One region of the Micromonospora sp. C97 genome, then DNA from elsewhere that is predicted to be linked to it. Evidence: riboswitches for the same ligand, from Rfam matches in the RefSeq annotation. Region 1 holds a riboswitch; the other holds the start of a gene.
What was found. A riboswitch is a leader RNA that binds a small molecule or an ion and turns the genes downstream of it on or off. The one in region 1 is predicted to bind cyclic di-AMP.
Positions count from the first base shown of each region.

Region 2: linked by a shared signal. The riboswitch ahead of KBX26_RS33070 (NlpC/P60 family protein) and the one ahead of KBX26_RS06495 (hypothetical protein) in region 1 are both predicted to bind cyclic di-AMP.

Region 1 is NZ_JAGPXU010000003.1:31,495-35,702, forward strand. It holds gene KBX26_RS06490 (YibE/F family protein) at 285-1,655, shown strand; cyclic di-AMP (ydaO/yuaA leader) riboswitch at 1,822-1,952, shown strand; gene KBX26_RS06495 (hypothetical protein) at 1,957-2,976, shown strand; gene KBX26_RS06500 (carbonic anhydrase) at 3,033-3,752, opposite strand; gene KBX26_RS06505 (MarR family winged helix-turn-helix transcriptional regulator) at 3,977-4,208, shown strand, end outside.
Region 2 is NZ_JAGPXU010000019.1:42,121-46,328, forward strand. It holds gene KBX26_RS22445 (N-acetylmuramoyl-L-alanine amidase) at 1-1,256, opposite strand, end outside; cyclic di-AMP (ydaO/yuaA leader) riboswitch at 1,492-1,627, shown strand; gene KBX26_RS33070 (NlpC/P60 family protein) at 1,641-2,681, shown strand; gene dcd (dCTP deaminase) at 2,739-3,317, opposite strand; gene KBX26_RS22460 (pyridoxamine 5'-phosphate oxidase family protein) at 3,417-3,974, shown strand.

The DNA of each region.
Region 1 (4,208 bases):
GCCACGCGAGCGATTCGGCCACCGACACTCCGCCACGACCTGCGACCCCGCCACCGGCTGGCTAGCATCTCCCCCGATGGCCCTCCGGATGCCGCCGCACAGTCGGGCACTGTCGCCGCCACGACGTGACGTCGGCTCCGACCGGCCGGGCCGAGCACTGACCGTCCGTGATCAAGCGGTCGTCAGGCAGCGAATCGTCCCGCCGACCGCCGCGTTTCCACCGAAACGGTGAACCGCCCGGCTCGCTGACCCGTACCCCGCACCGGATCGTTGGGAGTCTCGCCTTGGGTTCCGACCACACCCGCCCGGCTCCGTCCGCCCCACCGAGGGTGCGACGGATCCTCGTCGTGACGGTGGTACCCCTCTTCGTCGCCACCGTGCTCGCCGCGGTGCTGCTCTGGCCGCGCGGCGGGTCACCGCAGACCGACGGCGGCGCTGACGTGCCGCGCTACCCCGGCACTGTCACCCGGGTGGTGAACGAGCCGTGCCCGCCGGCGCCGTCGGTCCCCGAGGGCACCCCGAGGGTCGGCAACGGACGGTGCGGCACCGTCGACGTCCGGGTGGACGACGGGCCGACCGCCGGCCAGCAGGTACGGACGCCGGTGCCGGACGGTCCCGGCGCACCCCGGGTCGAGGTCGGCGACGAGGTCATCCTGGTCGAGCTGACCGATCCCACCGATCCCAGCACCAGCAACTGGAACATCGCCGAGCACCAACGCGGCACCCCGATGATCTGGCTGGCGGTGGTCTTCGCGGCCGCGATCGTCGCGTTCGGTCGGTGGCGGGGTCTGGCAGCGCTCGCCGGACTGGCCGCCAGCTTCGCCATCCTGCTCACCTTCGTGCTGCCGGGTATCGGTGCCGGCAGGTCACCCCTGCTGGTGGCGGTGGTCGGCGCCGCCCTGATCATGTTCGTGGTGCTCTATCTGACGCACGGGGTCACCGCACAGACCTCGGTCGCCGTGCTCGGCACCCTGGGCAGCCTGGTGCTGACCGGCGTACTCGCCACCATCGCCACGGCCGCCACCCACCTCACCGGCTTCGGCAGCGAAGACGCCACCACCCTGTCGATGTTCCAGGGCGACGTCGACCTGCACGGACTGCTGCTCGCCGGGATCATCATCGGATCGCTCGGGGTGCTCGACGACGTGACGGTCACCCAGGCGGCCACCGTCACCGAACTGGCCAACGCCAACCCCGGCCTCACCCGGTTGCAGCTGTACCGGGCGGCCACCCGGGTCGGCCGCGCGCACATCGCCTCCACTGTCAACACCATCGTTCTGGCGTACGCGGGCGCGTCGCTGCCCCTGCTGCTCCTGCTCACCGCCGACGCGCGACCGATCGGGCAGATCCTCACCAGTGAGTTCCTCGCCCAGGAGATCGTCCGTAGCGCGGTCGCCACCCTCGGTCTGATCGCCGCCGTGCCGCTGACCACCGGGCTGGCCGCGGTGGTGACCGCCGCCGGGCGTACCGACGCCGTGCCGCCGGCCGACGCTCCCGCCGCGCGCCCCCAGCCGGACCGCAGCGAGGCACTCGCCGCCCTCAGCTCACCGCGAACGGCCGGCTCCAACGAGCCGGACCGGCAGCGGGCCGCACCCCCACCCGAGGCCGCCGACCGGTGGCCGGAGTCGAACAGGAGCACGGATACGGCATGGTGACACTCCTCAGCGTGACCAGATCGGGCAACCACCCTGAGAACCACGTCACTGGTCACTCAACGCTATGGCGAAATGACGCTTTTGGTCGGCATCCAGGCGTAGCTCAGCCGGTCGACTCTCGGGTAACCTCGCTGCCGGTCACCGATGAAGGCGCGAAGCGGCGCCTGCGGTGCCACCGCCCAATCGCCAACCGGCGAGCCGGGGACCCAGGTACGTGGGGTGAATCCGCGTCAGCGGTAGGGGCCGCTTCCGCCCCGAACCCGTCAGCTAACCCGGTCGGCGGTCGACGGAAGGGAACATTGTGACGGCACCCCTACGCCGCTGGTTGACACCCGTGGTGGCCGTGATCGCCGCACTGACCGTGTTCGCCGGGCCACTCCCGGCGCACGCCGCCCCGACGAACCCCACACCGTCCGGGCACGAGGAGGACGGCGAGCCCAAGCTGCTCAACGACGTCATCGAGCAGGCCAACCGCGACTACTCCGCCGCCAAGTCCAAGCTGGACAAATCCAAGAAGCGGCAGAGCGAGTTGGCGGCCGAGGTCGACCGGGCCAACGCCGACCTGGCCGCACTGGCCCCGCAGGTCGGGCAGATCGCCGCCCAGGCCTACCGGACCGGCCGGATCGGCGCGATCGCGATGCTGCTGGAGAGCGACGCCCCCGACTCGTTCGTCCAGCGCGCCGCGGTGCTCGACGAGATGAACATGGTCAACGAGAAGAAGCTCTCCGAGGTCAACGAGGTGAAGGCCCGCGCCGAGCAGGCCAAGCTGGCCCTCGACACCGAGGTCCGCGAGCAGCAGAAGCAGACCGCCCTGATGGCGAAGCGGAAGAGCGAGGCCGACAAGGCGCTCTCCCTCGTCGGCGGCAAGGGCTTCACCGGCGGCCTGGTGGACGCCACCTCCCCGGTCGCGAAGATCGGCCCGGGTCGCACCGCCGACGGCGACTGGAAGCCCCAGTCGTGCAGCGAGAACGACCCCACCACGTCCGGCTGCGTCACCCCCCGCACGCTGCACGCGTACAAGGAGGTCAAGCGGGCCGGCTTCAACCGGTTCGTCGGCTGCTACCGCCCCGGCGGGCCGTGGGAGCACCCGAAGGGCCGCGCCTGCGACTGGTCGCTGCAGAAGAGCGGCTTCTCCCCGTGGCACAACAACGACACCCGGACGTACGGCAACAACGTCGCCGCGTTCCTCATCCGTAACGCCGACCGGCTCGGCATCTACTACGTGATCTGGAACCGGCAGATCTGGTTCCCGGCCACCGGCTGGAGTTCGTACAGCGGGCCGTCGAACCACACCGACCACGTCCACATGTCGCTGCTCTGACCCGTACGACCCCGGTTGAGGGCCGTTCCGCGTGACGCGGAGCGGCCCTCGTCATGTCACACGGTGGCAGGGGCAGCCGGGTCGGCCGGGGTGTCCAGCGTCGCGAAGCCAGCCGGCACGGCGGCAACCGGGCGTACCGCCCCGGCGGCCAGCCGGTAGGACATCCCCACCACCGCGCACCGCCCCCGGGCCACCTCGTCGGCCAGCACCGGGGACTGCCCGAGCAACGTCTCGACGGTCTGTGCGATGTGGATGTCGACGATGCCGTCGATGTCGTCCACGCCCTCAGCCTCGGCCCGGCGAAGGCTGGGCAGCACGGCGTCGACCACCGCGCCCAGGTGGCCGCTCGGCGCGGTGCCGGTCGCGGCGGACTCCCGGGCGGCCTGCACCGCACCGCACAGGTCGTGACCGAGCACCACCACCAGCGGAGTGCCGAGCACTGTCACCGCGTACTCGACGCTGCCGAGCACCTCCGGGCCGGCGGTGTGCCCGGCCGTGCGGACCACGAACAGGTCACCCAACCCGCGGTCGAAGATGATCTCGGCGGCCAGCCGGGAGTCGGAGCAGCCGACGATCACCGCGAACGGGTGCTGCCCGTCGGCGACGGCGGCCCGGTGCCCGGCGTCCTGGTTGGGATGGTGTGGCGCGCCGCCGACGAAGCGTCGATTGCCGGCGACCAGTTCGGCGTACGCCCGGCTCGGCTCACTGAGCACTGGCGCTCGATCGGTGGTCCGCTGCGTACCCGGCTGACCACCGGCGTTCCCGGCATGACTCATCCCGCACCTCGTCTCGACGCATCTCACCTGGTCAGACCGACTTTCCGCCGACCGGGCGGCGGGCGCTCAGTCGCGCTCCACCGTCACACGCACGCTAAGATGCGTCAAGGTATGCGTGATTTAGATTTCATACGTTGACCCCGGTCGCCCCCTGGGCAACCCTCCCAGGGCGGGGCGGACAAGACTCTCCGCGAGCAGGCGGACATCCGGAAGGGCGGTCAACGATGGCGAGCACTGTGACGGGCGACACCGACGGCGGGCGGAACTGGACGTTCCTCACCAATCACGGGCACGTCCTGCTGGCCATCGCCCGCAATCCCACCGCCCGGCTACGCGACGTCGCGGCCGAGGTCGGGGTCACCGAACGCGCCGCGCAGGCGATCGTGGCCGACCTGGAGGCGGGCGGCTACCTGCACCGCACCCGCGTCGGACGACGCAACGAGTACACCCTCAACC
Region 2 (4,208 bases), on a different contig from region 1:
TACGGCCCCGGATCCCAGTGCATTCCCCGCACCGTCGAGGCGACGGTACCGGGCACGTTGTCGTGGCCGATGATGTGCTGGCGGTCCAGTGGGATGCCCAGCCGCAGCGCCAGGTGCCGGACCAGCTTCGCCGAGGTCCGGTACATCGCCTCGGTGTACCAGGTCCCCTGCGCCGCGAAGCCTTCGTGTTCCAGCCCGATCGACTTCGCGTTGACGTACCAGTTGCCGGCGTGCCAACCGACGTCCTTGGTCTTCACGTGCTGGGCGATGTGCCCGTCCACCGAGCGCAGCGAGTAGTGCCAGCTGACGTAGGTCGGATCCTGGACGAGTTGCAGGGTCGTCGCCCAACTCGCCTCGGTGTCGTGGATGACGATGTATTCGATCTTCTGCCGGGCGGGCCGGTCGGAGAGGTCGTGGTTGCCGTAGTCCCCGTCGCCGAACGCCTCGTAGGGTGCCGGGATCCACTCGCACGAGATGGTGCGGGGGCACTCCACCCCGTCCGGGCGGGCCAGCCGGCGCAGGCCCAGCCGGTCCAACCAGGAACGCTCGGGCCGTACCGCGCGGGCCGGCAGGGTGATCCGCTGGCCGTCGTCGGTCACCCGGGACTGGCCCGCGCCGATGGTGGTGAAGACCTCGTCGGCGAAGGCCGCGGCGGCGTCGGCGCTGTCCGCGCCGGAGTAGCGGGCCACCGCGCCGTACCAGGCGGCCGGGTTGGTGTCGGCGCCGACCGGGGCGTCCAGCTCCCGTTGGTACGCGCTGAGCAGCGCCGCCCCACCCCGGATGTTGAGGCCCGCGTCGGTGCGCAGTGCCTCGGGGGCGACGCCGGTCAGCGTGGCGGCGGCGTCCACGGTCTGCAACGCGGCGGTGGACGGCGCGGGGGCCTCGACCGGTCGGGGCGCGGGCACCCGGGCGGGACGCGAGTCGTCGCCGCGCGGGTCCTCGGCACCGGCGTCGTGGTGACCGCGCCCGGGTAGGGCGGCCACGTGCCGGGCGTCGGTCAGGTGCATCGGGCCGTAGCCGCCACTGGTGCTCGGTGCGCCGGCGTTGGTGTCCCAGCGGGACTCCAGGTAGGAGACGGCGAGCAGCACGACTGTCGGCACCCCGTACTCGGTGGCCGCGGCGGCGTACTGCTGCTGACGGTCGGTGGTGGACGCGGCGGCGGCCGGGCCGACGGAGAGTGGCACCGTGGTGGCGGCGGCGACCACGGCGGCGGCGAGCAGTGCGCGCCAGCCCGTCGACAGGGTTGGATGGTGCATCGAACCCCCTAGATTCTCGCGGAGTGAGGTCAGGTCACCATCGCGCCGTCCGGGAGGTCAGGTCAATACCTTTCCATCTATCGAAGCGTGGGGAAAGAATTCTTCACACACGGTCGGTGACCTCGTCCAATCGGTACGGAGTGTCACGGCCGTGCGGGTTGCGGATCGGTAACAAGCGTCTCTACTCTGGTCATTCGTCGGGCCGACAGCAGCTCCGCCCAGCCCGGGCGGTAACGGACCGACACCGCCGAGTCGTTTCCGAGCGAACCGGGGACCCAGGTCCCTCGGGGTGAATCCGCAGCCACTGCGGTAGGGCGCCGACTTCCCGCCCGAACCCGTCAGCTAACCCGGTAGGCGGTCAGGAAGAAGGAGTACGGAACCCCGGTGGCACTCCATGCCCCGCGGCCGTCGTCCGAGCGGTCGGCATCAGCCGGCCCGACGTCGATCGTGCCGCGCCCACGCTGGTCCCGCTTCACCACCGCACTCGCCGCCCTGGCCGGCGTCGCCGTCGTCCTGACCGGCAGTGCCACGGCGGCCCACGCCGACCCGTCGGTCGCCGAGATCGAGCGCCAGATCGACGCCGACTGGAACAAGCTCGAACCGATCATCGAACGGCACAACGCCACCCGCGCCGACCTCGCCGCGAAGCGCAAGCAGGCCGACGCGCTGGCCGCCCGGATCACCCCGCTGGAGCGCCAGGTCGACGCCGCGATGGACAAGGTCAGCGCCCTGGCCGTACGCGCCTACAAGGGTGAGAACGTGTTGACCGTCAACGCGGTGCTGGGCAGCCGGTCGCCCAGCGAGGTGGTCGGCCAGCTCGAGATGCTCGACCGCTTCGCGCACAACCAGCAGAAGGACGTACGCGAGGTCGCCGACCTGCGCGACCAGCTGGCCGCGCAGAAGGCGCCGCTGGACGAGATGGTGGCCCAGCTGACCCGCACCGAAGCTCAGCTGGCGGCGAAGAAGAAGCAGATCAACGAAGAGATCGACCGCCTGCAGAAGCTGCGCCTCAAGGTGTACGGCAACGGTGGCGGTGGCCCACTGCGCCCGGCGCCCTGCCCGGGCAGCTACCCCGGCGGCGGCGCGGGCACCGCTGTCAAGTTCGCCTGCGCCCAGATCGGCAAGCCCTACGTCTGGGGTGCCGAGGGTCCGAACTCGTACGACTGCTCCGGGCTGATGCTGGCCGCCTGGGCGAAGGCCGGCGTGTCGCTGCCACACAACGCCGCCGCGCAGAGCCGCGTCACGAAGAACGTCAGCAGGGGCGACCTGCGCCCCGGCGACCTGGTCTTCTACTACAGCGACATCCACCACGTCGGCATGTACGTCGGCGGCGGCTGGGTGGTGCACGCCTCGCAGGCCGGTCAACCGGTCAAGATGAAGAAGGTCGACGACGGCCCGATCCACAGCTACGGCCGACCGGGCTGACCCGGGTGACGAGAGGGCCCGCCGCGATCCGTCGCGGCGGGCCCTCGTCGTCGTGGTTCAGCGGGTGGGCCAGGTGCGCCAGTGCTGCCAGGCGCGGCTCGGCGTCGGCCCCCGCTGGCCCTGGTAGCGCGAGCCGTAGACCACCGAGCCGTACGGGTGCTCGGCCGGCGAGGAGAGCCGGAAGATGCAGAGCTGCCCGATCTTCATGCCGGGCCACAGGGTGATCGGCAGGTTCGCCACGTTCGAGAGTTCCAGCGTCACGTGACCGGAGAAGCCCGGGTCGATGAAGCCGGCGGTGGAGTGGGTGAGCAGCCCGAGCCGGCCCAGGGAGCTCTTGCCCTCCAGTCGGCCGGCGAGCTGGTCACCCAGCGAGATGACCTCCAGCGTCGAGGCGAGCACGAACTCCCCGGGGTGCAGCACGAAGGGCTCACCGTCGGGGACCTCGACCGCCGAGGTCAGGTCGTCCTGCTGCATGGCGGGATCGATGTGGGTGTAGAGGTGGTTGTTGAAGACCCGGAACAGCCGGTCGAGTCGGACGTCGATGCTGGACGGTTGGACCAGGGTGGGCTCGAACGGCTCCAGGCCCAGCGTGCCGGCCTTGATCTCGGAGACCAGGTCGCGGTCGGAGAGCAGCATCGGACCACCATAGCCGCGTTGCCGAAAGTGCCCGGATTCGGTGCCGGTGACCAGCGCGTCGAGGTCGCTGCTCGTACATTTGTTCGATAGAATGCTCACATGGCTTCCTGGTCCGAATTCGCCGCCGACGAGCCCCGACTCGCCGACGGGATCCGCGTTCTCCTCCAGCAGTACGGGCCGGGCTTCGGCTATCTGGCCACGGTCCGCGCCGACGGCGGGCCCCGCGTCCATCCGGTCTCCCCGGTCATCACCGCCGAGGGGCTGTTCTGCTTCATCATCGACTCGCCCAAGCGCCGTGACCTCGAACGGGACGGCCGCTACGCGCTGCACTCGTTCCCGGCCGAGGAGAGCGACGACGAGGCATACGTGGCAGGGCGGGCCCGTCCGGTGACCGATCCGGTCCGGGTGGCGCAGCTGGCGCAGAGCGCCCGCGCCGAGCCGCAGGTCGACTGGCGGCTCTTCGAGTTCACCATCGACGTGGCGATGCTTACCCGCCGTGAGCAGCACATCGCGGGCGTTCCCGGCCTCGCGCCGGGTCGGCCGGCCGTGCGGGTCTGGCTCGACCCAAACGCCCCGTCGGCGGTGGCCACCCCGTTGGCCGTCCCGCCGACGCGCCCGACCCGCCTCAGCCGTGACGTCCAGTGCACGGCCGCCTGACCACGACTGGAAGATCATCGGTGTCGGCTCCGTCCTCACGGAGCCGACACCGGGCTGTACGTACGCCCGCCGCCGGCACCCCGCATGATCAACTCGGTTTCCGTGAAACCGCGGTATCCCGGCGCTTCGGACGCCCCGATTTTCAGCAAGCCGAGTGGATCAACCCGGGTCGGCCAGGGTTGTGCGGTATGCGGACACCCGCGGCTGGCGGGGGTACCTGGGTGCACGGGCTCG